DNA from 2 places in the Eubacterium maltosivorans genome. Region 1 is predicted to be linked to the other one. Evidence: riboswitches for the same ligand, from Rfam matches in the RefSeq annotation. Region 1 holds a riboswitch; the other holds the start of a gene.
The links. Region 1 has a riboswitch for cobalamin ahead of hemA (glutamyl-tRNA reductase). Riboswitches for the same ligand answer to the same signal wherever they lie in the genome.

Region 1 (4,419 bases):
TCAAGGATATACTTTTTGTCTTTTTCAGTTATGGATTTAAAAGCGTCAAAGGCGATGGCTTTGCAGGAATAGCGCAGAATTTCAAGACTGCTCAGATATTCGTCAAGCTGGCCAAGAACTTCGGGAGAATGGGAGCGCTCAAAGACAATTTGGGTGCCCTTTCCATTAAAGGTTCTGGTCAGACCAAGGGAATTCAGGATAGACAAAGCTTTTCGGACAGTAACCGGCGAAACGCCGTAAACGCTGCGAAGTTCGGATTCGGACGGGAGAAAATCGCCGGCTACATTGCCAGATTTTTCGCTCTCCCACATGATGTCGCTGGCAATCCTCAGATAAAGAGGTGTCGGAGCATTGTCGATAAACCAGTTAAAGCTTTCTGCTTCGGAAGGCGCAGCCGGTGCGTTTACAATATAGGCCGCGTCAAAGCGCTGGCTGATCTCATTAAGGCCCTGGAGCAGGGAGTGATGAAAATGTTTAAAATTCTGCTTGGCAGCATGGTCGAGCAGCTCTTTGTACCACCCCTTGATGGCTTCCTCTGAAAGATCTTCATGGAGCGTGTGGCCGGTAATACTGCTGTAAATGGAATCAATCCGGACAAAATCACAGATCTGTTCAAAAAGCTCAATGACAAAAGGATTGTCTGTTCGTCTCAGGATATTCCGGATAAAGCGGCAGTGGAAGGCAAACATCTCAATCGGGTCGGAAGAGTCCAGGTTGTCGGTCATCTCGTAGAGCGTCATGTAATCCTCGCGGCTGCATTTGGAAGCGCCGTATGTGATGATGCTGGGTAAAAGAATAGAGAGCATCCGGTAAGTATCGCTGATGCCGTGCCGCCGGTTTTCAAAGCGCTTTTCATAAGCCTCACGGTGTTCCGGCAGTCGGCTGTCAAAGATTACCTGGGCATTTTTACCATGGGAGCAGAAAATAAGATTGCTGTCCTGCAATAGACGCAGGGCTTTTCGAACGGAATTACGACTGGCACCCATTTGTTTGCTGATTTTTGGTTCAGATGGCAGGGTGTCACCCAGTTTTAATTTGCCGTTGTAAATATCATCCTCAATCTTTCTGCAAATAAATAGATACAATGGAATTTCTTTTTTCAAAATACAATCTCCTTTGGGGGTATTCTTACAGTATAACATCATTTAGTAAAAGTTACATTTAAATTGAGAAAAAATTATAAAGAAATCCTCGTTTGCTTAACCTTTACCATATCGGAATTAGAGGTAAGCGTCTTAGAATGAGGTCTACCCATTTTGAAGAAAATTAAACACAGAAAAAATGTTGTTAAGGAAAGGAAAGAATAAAAATATTCTAAAATGGGTTTTTTACATTACAAATTCGGGTAAAAATAAGAAAACGAATAAAAAGGATATAATTGGTTGAATTAAAATGATAACTTCAATTGCAGATAAAAAGTTTTTAAATAAAGAGATTGCTTTGACGGGAGATTCGATTTATAATAAAGTATATATATTGGGAAAACTAAATAAAAATTGCGGCATCCGGAAAGTGCTGGCACACTTATCCGGCTTGCGCAGGTGCACAACCACCATACACAACGGCCCTGGGGGGCACGTACCGCATTACTTATTATAGGCTATTTTTGTGCTAAAAACAAGAGGACAGCCTATAAATAAGTGGGCTTATTTGTGTTAGCATTTTATAAAAGTGTCATATAACTGTGCATGGTTGGTTTTATCCTGCACAGTTTTTTATTTGGTTTTCCCTGAAATTTAGGAGAAGACAATGGAATCAAGGTTAGATCAAAAGGCAATCGGCCAGCGTATCCGGCAGCGTAGAACTTTTTTAAATATGAGCCGTGAAGATTTGGCGCGGAAAATAGGGATTACACAGACTTTTTTAACAGATATCGAGCTGGGAACCAAAGGCTTTTCCTTAAAGAGTCTTGAACGTTTCTGCGAAGCGTTAAAAATGTCTTCGGACAGCATCCTGTTCGGCAAAAGTCTGGATGAAAAGGAAAAAAACACCGCGCTGCTCGACATTCTCGAGCATTGCCCCGATGAAAAAAAGGAATACGCAGAAAGAATGATGATGCTTTTTTTAATGAGCCATGAAACATCAAACGAGTGTTGACTATAAAATGACCGGACTCTTAAGAAAGAGACCGGTTTTTTATTGCCTGTAATCCGATTACAGAAAATATGTGAATTATTTGGCGGAATCGGCAAAAAACTGCTTATTTCCCATAAAAAGGGGTAGCGCCTGAGTCGGATTGGTGATATAATTGGAAACGAAAATTGAATAAGAAAGACTAATGTAAAATCTATTTTGGATTCTTTCGTTTTTGCCTTGGTAAAGACAGAGGATAAAGGGAATCTGGTGAAAATCCAGAGCGATCCGGTCACTGTAATTCGTTAAGTCTCCTTATGATGCCACTGGAATGAAAACCGGGAAGGCAAGGAGAATATAATGCGATGAGTCAGGAAACCTACTAAATAGAGTGCTAATAATTACCTCCAGGGAAAAGGGAACTTAGTAACGTTAATTTAATTGTAGTATCCGCAGTAAACAGCGTGGATAAATAATTCTGTTGACAAACCTCTTTTTTACGGAGACGTAAGGAAGAGGTTTTTATTTGCTTTTTAATGAATGTTTGATTGAAGGAGAAGGATTGAAATGAAGTTAGTTGTAGTGGGAATCAATCATAAAGACACACCTCTGGAAATCAGGGAAAAGGGTGCTTTTATCAAGCGGACCGTAAAAGAAGGCATTGCGAGCCTTCTTGAAGAGGCGTGTATTGAAGAGGTGATCATTCTTTCTACCTGTAATCGAAGCGAAATTTATGTGGCGACCCGCGATGTGGAAGCAGCGGGCCAGGCGCTGAAAAATTTTTACATTGAGGAGAAATCCAGAGAACTCGGAAGTTATCTGTTCTGTGAAAAGGGCAGAGAGGCCATCCTTCACCTTTACCGGGTAGTGACCGGGCTAGATTCAATGATCCTGGGTGAGGATCAGATATTAGGCCAGGTAAAGGATGCCCTTGAATTGTCCCAGTCTGTTCACGGCTGTGGAAAATACTTAACCAAGGCTTTCAGAGAAGCCGTCACCTTTGCCAAGAAGGTTAAAACTGTTTATAAGATTTCTGAGACGCCGCTCTCCCTGAGCTCGACAGCGGTTAAGCACGTTAAGAGGACCTATGAGGACTATGCGGATAAAAAGGTGCTGATCATCGGATCTGGAAAGATGGGGCTTCTGGCGCTGCGTTACATGGCGGCAGAGGGGTTTAACAGCGTCTATATGACCAATCGTACCTATCATCCGGGAGATGAATACCGTGATATCTATGAGGGCGTCAATATGATACGTTATGAGGACCGCTATGAAGCCATTGAAGATATCGATGTAATTATCTCAGCCACGGCCTCTCCTCACGTTGTCTTAAAACGGGAACTCATGCCAGAGCGTAAAAAGCCTCTTATGGCCATTGACCTGGCGCTGCCAAGGGATATTGAAGAAGCCGTCTCAGAAATGGACCAGGTCGAGCTGCTGACCATTGACAATTTTAAAGATATTATTGATGAAAAAATGCATTACCGCGAAAGGGTGGCAGAAAAGATCGCCCTCGAGATCGAAGAGGAAATCGACGGACTCATGGTTTGGATTACGAAGTCTAAAGTGGACAATATGGTAGCGCATTTTAATCAGGTTTCCGGCCAGCTGGCAGATGAGACCATTGAGATTCTCAACAAGCGCTATCAGTTTGAGGGGAAAGACAGGGAATTTCTTGAAAAAATTGTCCATTCAAAATTCCGCGAGATGGTCATGCCCTCCATCAAGCAGCTGAAAACACTGGACAGCGAGGACGATATCCTGCGCTTTGAAAAAACACTGGCGTTTTTATTCTCTGGCGGTAATGTGGAGGATTCCCAATGAAAGGACCGGTTCTGCTTAATTTTACCGGAAAAAAGGCCCTTGTGATCGGCGGTGGGAAAGTAGGAATGCGGCGTGCGGAAACCCTAGCCGGGTATGGGTGTTTTGTGACCTGTGTGGACAAAAACATGAAGGTTCCTGAAAAGCCGGCTGAGAACATTCGTTATGTCAAAGCCTACTGCCGGATTGAGACAGCCCTTGACGGTATGGATCTTGTAGTGGCGGCAACAGACCAGCGCGAGCTGAATGACCAGATTCTTGAAAACTGTAAAATACGCGGTATCTGGTGCAACGTTACAGACGACCCCGAGCATTCTGATTTTATTTTTCCCTCAGTGGTGAGACGGGGAGACTTGACGATTTCGGTCTGTACTGACGGTGCAAGCCCAACGCTGACCACCCAGATAAAAAAAGAGCTGGAAGAAAAATACGACGAAAGTTACGCAGAGCGGCTCAGGCTGCTTAAACAGCTGAGGCGGCATCTGCTAAAAACAGAGTCCTCATCAGAGGAAAAAAAGAGGCAGC
Region 2 (4,419 bases), 2.0 Mb from region 1:
TGGGAAGCCGCTTTCATCTGCCATGTTGGTGGTTTCCACATAGCGGGCCATAACGTTTAACAGCGCGTCGCAGGCGGCTTCGACATCGTCCTTTCTGCGCCGCAGATCCATGGAAATTTGGGTGATGCCCCGCAGATGGTCTGCCAGAAGGTCGAAGGGGGCGTAGAACATAGTGCCGTAGTAGAGCAGCGCATTATTTTCCATGGTTTTTTCAAAAATCTGGTCATAGAAGTGGTGAACCTGATTCTTTTCATAAAGCAGTGCCTTGGCAAAGGCCATTGTGCTGTAGGGGGCTTCACGCCCCAGCTCGGTATACATGCGGGGCAGCACGCGGGATGCGATGCAGTGGATAGGATCCTCGATGAGCTCGGGGTATTCCTCCGGAAGCAGTGAGGTGACCTCCGGATGCTGCATATAGCCGTTGACGCGGTTCTGAACCCACACCTTTGAGCCCAGCAGGGCATTTTTCTGCGGCGGCAGAAAAACCACACTTTGGGTCAGATCGATGTCAAAGTCCTTCATGACCTGGTCATAGCCTGCGATAAAGCCGTCGTAATCCCAGAAGGAACGAATGCAGTCCTGTTTTGTATACTCACAGATATAGGTGGGCTCAAAGTCCATCATAATGGGGACATAGTCCATTTTTTCGCCGCGAACACCGCGCATAAAATTATCCAGCTTTGCCTGAACATTTTCCATTTTGTTTTGTTCTCCCTTATTTTTACAGATTTAGACAAAATGTGCACATATTTTGAATACGTTCAATATACACCTTTTTTAAAATTTTGTCAACGTTCAAAATTTGTTTCTTTATTTTTTTTACGGTGGATGCTATAATATAATAAAAAACGTGGAGGAGCCATGGCTAACTATAAAAACGGTCTCGAGACAAAGGAAAGCCTTTACCAGAGCGCCAAAAAGATTTTTTATCAGAAGGGCTATGATAAGACAACGGTCAAGGATATCATCACCGATGCCAGGACAAAACAGGGACTTTTAAACTATTATTTCGGGGCGAAGGAGAACCTGGCTGTTCAGATCTATAAGGATTTCTGCAACGATGTTGTTTTCTGCGTGGACGAGAAGAAAGATGCGCTGGGAAGCCTGCCGCGGGGGCTGCTATTGGATATGATCGGCTATCGGGCTTATTTTAAGGCGTTGTTTACAGACGACGCCGTCATGCGGTTTTATGCAGAGGTCTCAAAACTGCCGCTGTTCGCGAGAAGCATGCTTGATCTGCGGGATTATTTCTTTAGCCTGGAGCTTGAGAGTGAGGCCTATACAGGCATTAACCCAAAGCTGAAGGAACGCAGATATTTCGAGTATCTGAAATCGCTGACGGTTGGAATGGAAATTCAGGTGTTCAGGGATGTGCTCGAAAAGCAGATTGATCTGGAGCTTCAGGACGCTGTTGACTGGTTTTTCTTTGATTATTACAGCTTTCTCTTTACCGATGCGGGCTATATCCGTGAAAATATCGAAGCGTCAAGACAGGTTGTCAGTCGTTTTATCTTTGAGATTACCCCGACTTTTGAGATCAGCTTGTCAGTACAGGCGGGCAGGCGTCTCTAGTAAGAAATGTGTAATAAAGTTAGCTGAATCAAAGTATACCCATAAGGGGTACAGGTATAAGGGGCTCTGGTAGATTTTAAATAGATGCAACAGAGGTATTGACAAAACAAGTTTTCAAGCATATAATAAATGTAAATTCGGCATTGTTATTATTGTCCTGTGGTTGTCCATCGGCCTCACGATGGTTTGAGCACAATTGGGTGAAAATCCCAAACGGTCCCGCCGCTGTAAGACGAAAGTCAAGTCAGATTGCTGACCATAGGATTTTAAGCTGCATTTGGTTACGAGAGATAACTGAATGTAAGGACGAGGCTGTGTGTATCTTTGGCACACCCATTTCGTACTTTCATCGCTTATCTTTTTTGATGAGCGATTTTTTTATGGCAAAGTACGTTGGGAACAAGTTTGAGGAGGTAGAAAATGACAAAGAGACAAAAACAAGTTGTGACCATGCTTGGGGCATGGGCGCTGGTCTTCGGTATCGTGCCCGCGGCAAACGCGATGCACATCATGGAAGGCTATTTACCGGTTGGCTACTGCATTATGTGGGGTGTTTTATGTATACCTTTTCTGGCAGCCGGCTTTTTCTCCATTAAAAAGACTCTGACAGGCAACAGAAGGGCGATTACCCTACTTGCGATGGCGGGCGCATTTATCTTCGTGATCTCTTCTTTGAAAATTCCATCCGTTACGGGCAGCTGCTCGCACATGACCGGTACAGGCCTGGGCGCCATTTTATTTGGCCCAAGCGCGGTCAGTATTCTGGGTATTATTGTACTCTTATTCCAGGCGATCCTTCTGGCCCACGGCGGTTTAACCACCCTTGGCGCCAATACTTTCTCCATGGCGATTGCAGGTCCCTTTGTGTCCTTCGGAATCTATAAGCTTTGTCAGAAAATGAAGGTAAACCGCAAAATCGGGGTATTTTTGGCAGCCTGTATCGGCGATCTGTTTACCTACTGTGTCACCAGTATTCAGCTGGCCTTTGCCTATCCGTCAGAAACGGGCGGCGTAGCGGCTTCAGCGGTTAAGTTTTTGGGCGTCTTTGCTCCTACACAGCTGCCGCTGGCCATCATCGAGGGGATTTTAACGGTTATTATCGTCATTGCTCTGGAAACCTATGCGAGCCCAGAGTTAAAATCAATTGGATTTTTAGCAGCGGAGGAAGCGTAAGATGAGCAAAAATAAAAAATTAGTTATTGTTCTGCTGGTAATCGTCGCGCTTTTGGTAGTCGTTCCGCTCTTTGCCCTTCAGGGCGCAGAGTTTGGCGGCTCCGATGATGCGGGAAGTACCATGATCGAAGAAATTCAGGGCGGCGAATATGAGCCATGGTTTACGCCAGTGCTTGAAACGTTGATCAACGGTGAACTGCCAGGTGAGGTTGAATCACTGATCTTCTGTCTCCAGACCGGTATTGGCGTTGGCATTCTGGCTTTCTTTATGGGCCGGCTGGTTGAACGCAAAAAGCTCGGGAAAGAAGATTCAGAGCTGTAATCACATTTCCGGGGGTAGGGAAACCTGCCCCTTTTTTATGATTTAAAGTAAAAAATCCTTAATGTAAAGGAGCTTGTTCGTGAAAGTATTTTTAGCAGCGCTTGCGATTCTGTGTGTGTGTGGCCTGGTATACTGGTTTCGCCACCGGGAGTGCGCCCACAGACATGGCGGACACCATGGACATTCCCACGGCGGGGCGGTTTTTTCCATTGATGTACTTGCCTATAATTCAAAGATCAACGGCTGGAATCCTGGCTTTAAAGTAGGGTTTTCCCTGTTGCTTCTGCTCATCTGTGTCATCGCCAATAACCTCTATGTGTCAGTTCTGGTTATTTTGATCACAGCTTATATTACGGTGGTCATGGGCGGCGTATACTTTAGGGATTACCTGAGCTTTTTAAGGGTGCCAGTGGCGTTTCTCATCCTTGGGAGCATTGCCATCCTCTTTAATTTTTCAAAGGAGCCTCTGGGACTTTGGGCCCTCAACTGCCATTTCTTTTATATTTATATATCCCATGACAGCCTTATGACGACGCTGTATCTGTGGGGCAAAGCCTTTGGCGCAGTCAGTGCCATGTATATGATGTCTCTGTCCACACCGTCCACTGAGGTCTTTGGAGTTTTGCGCCGAGTGCATGTCCCCAAGCTTGTCATTGAGCTGATGAATATGATTTACCGGTATATTTTTATTCTGATGGACACGCAGGCCAAAATGAAAAACTCGGCGGAGTCCCGGCTGGGCTACTGTGATTTTAAGACAGCGGTTTATTCTTTCGGTCACTCCATGAGTAATCTTTTTGTGGTTTCCATGAAGCGCGCAAGCCAGTACTATGACGCGATGGAAGCCCGGTGCTATGATGGCGACCTTCTGTTTCTAGAGGCTGAGAAGCCCCTGCGCAGGGAGCAGGTAATGGCTGCGGGACTGGTCGTACTGCTGCTTACAGCTGTCTGGATTTTAAAATTCTAGGAGAGGCAACATGAAAGAAACAATCATTGAAATAAAAAATCTTAAGTACGCATATACCGGGGACAAGCAGGCGCTTCGGGGCATTGACGTTACCATTGGCAAGGGGGAACGCATTGCGGTTATCGGCTCCAACGGAGCTGGAAAGTCAACCTTTTTCCTGAACCTCAACGGTGTGCTTACGCCGGACAGCGGCGAAATTTATTTTAAAGGCCAGAAGCTGACCCGGGATAAAAAGGACCTGAATACCCTGAGAAAATCTATCGGGATTGTTTTTCAGGATGCGGATAATCAAATCATCGCGTCAACAGTCATGGGAGAGGTTTCCTTTGGTCCCATGAACCTTAAGCTTCCCAGAGACGAGGTGGTCCGCCGGGTCGATGAGGCG

Region 2: another riboswitch for cobalamin. It lies ahead of CPZ25_RS06310 (energy-coupling factor ABC transporter permease); the one in region 1 lies ahead of hemA (glutamyl-tRNA reductase).

The regions. Positions count from the first base shown of each region.
Region 1 covers NZ_CP029487.1:3,603,100-3,607,518, forward strand. The annotation lists gene CPZ25_RS16650 (GntR family transcriptional regulator) at 1-1,103, opposite strand, end outside; gene CPZ25_RS16655 (helix-turn-helix domain-containing protein) at 1,750-2,097, shown strand; cobalamin riboswitch at 2,292-2,474, shown strand; gene hemA (glutamyl-tRNA reductase) at 2,641-3,897, shown strand; gene CPZ25_RS16665 (precorrin-2 dehydrogenase/sirohydrochlorin ferrochelatase family protein) at 3,894-4,419, shown strand, end outside.
Region 2 covers NZ_CP029487.1:1,281,325-1,285,743, reverse strand. The annotation lists gene CPZ25_RS06320 (uroporphyrinogen decarboxylase/cobalamine-independent methonine synthase family protein) at 1-699, opposite strand, end outside; gene CPZ25_RS06315 (TetR/AcrR family transcriptional regulator) at 862-1,572, shown strand; cobalamin riboswitch at 1,720-1,843, shown strand; gene CPZ25_RS06310 (energy-coupling factor ABC transporter permease) at 1,993-2,745, shown strand; gene CPZ25_RS06305 (energy-coupling factor ABC transporter substrate-binding protein) at 2,747-3,067, shown strand; gene cbiQ (cobalt ECF transporter T component CbiQ) at 3,147-4,034, shown strand; gene CPZ25_RS06295 (energy-coupling factor ABC transporter ATP-binding protein) at 4,045-4,419, shown strand, end outside.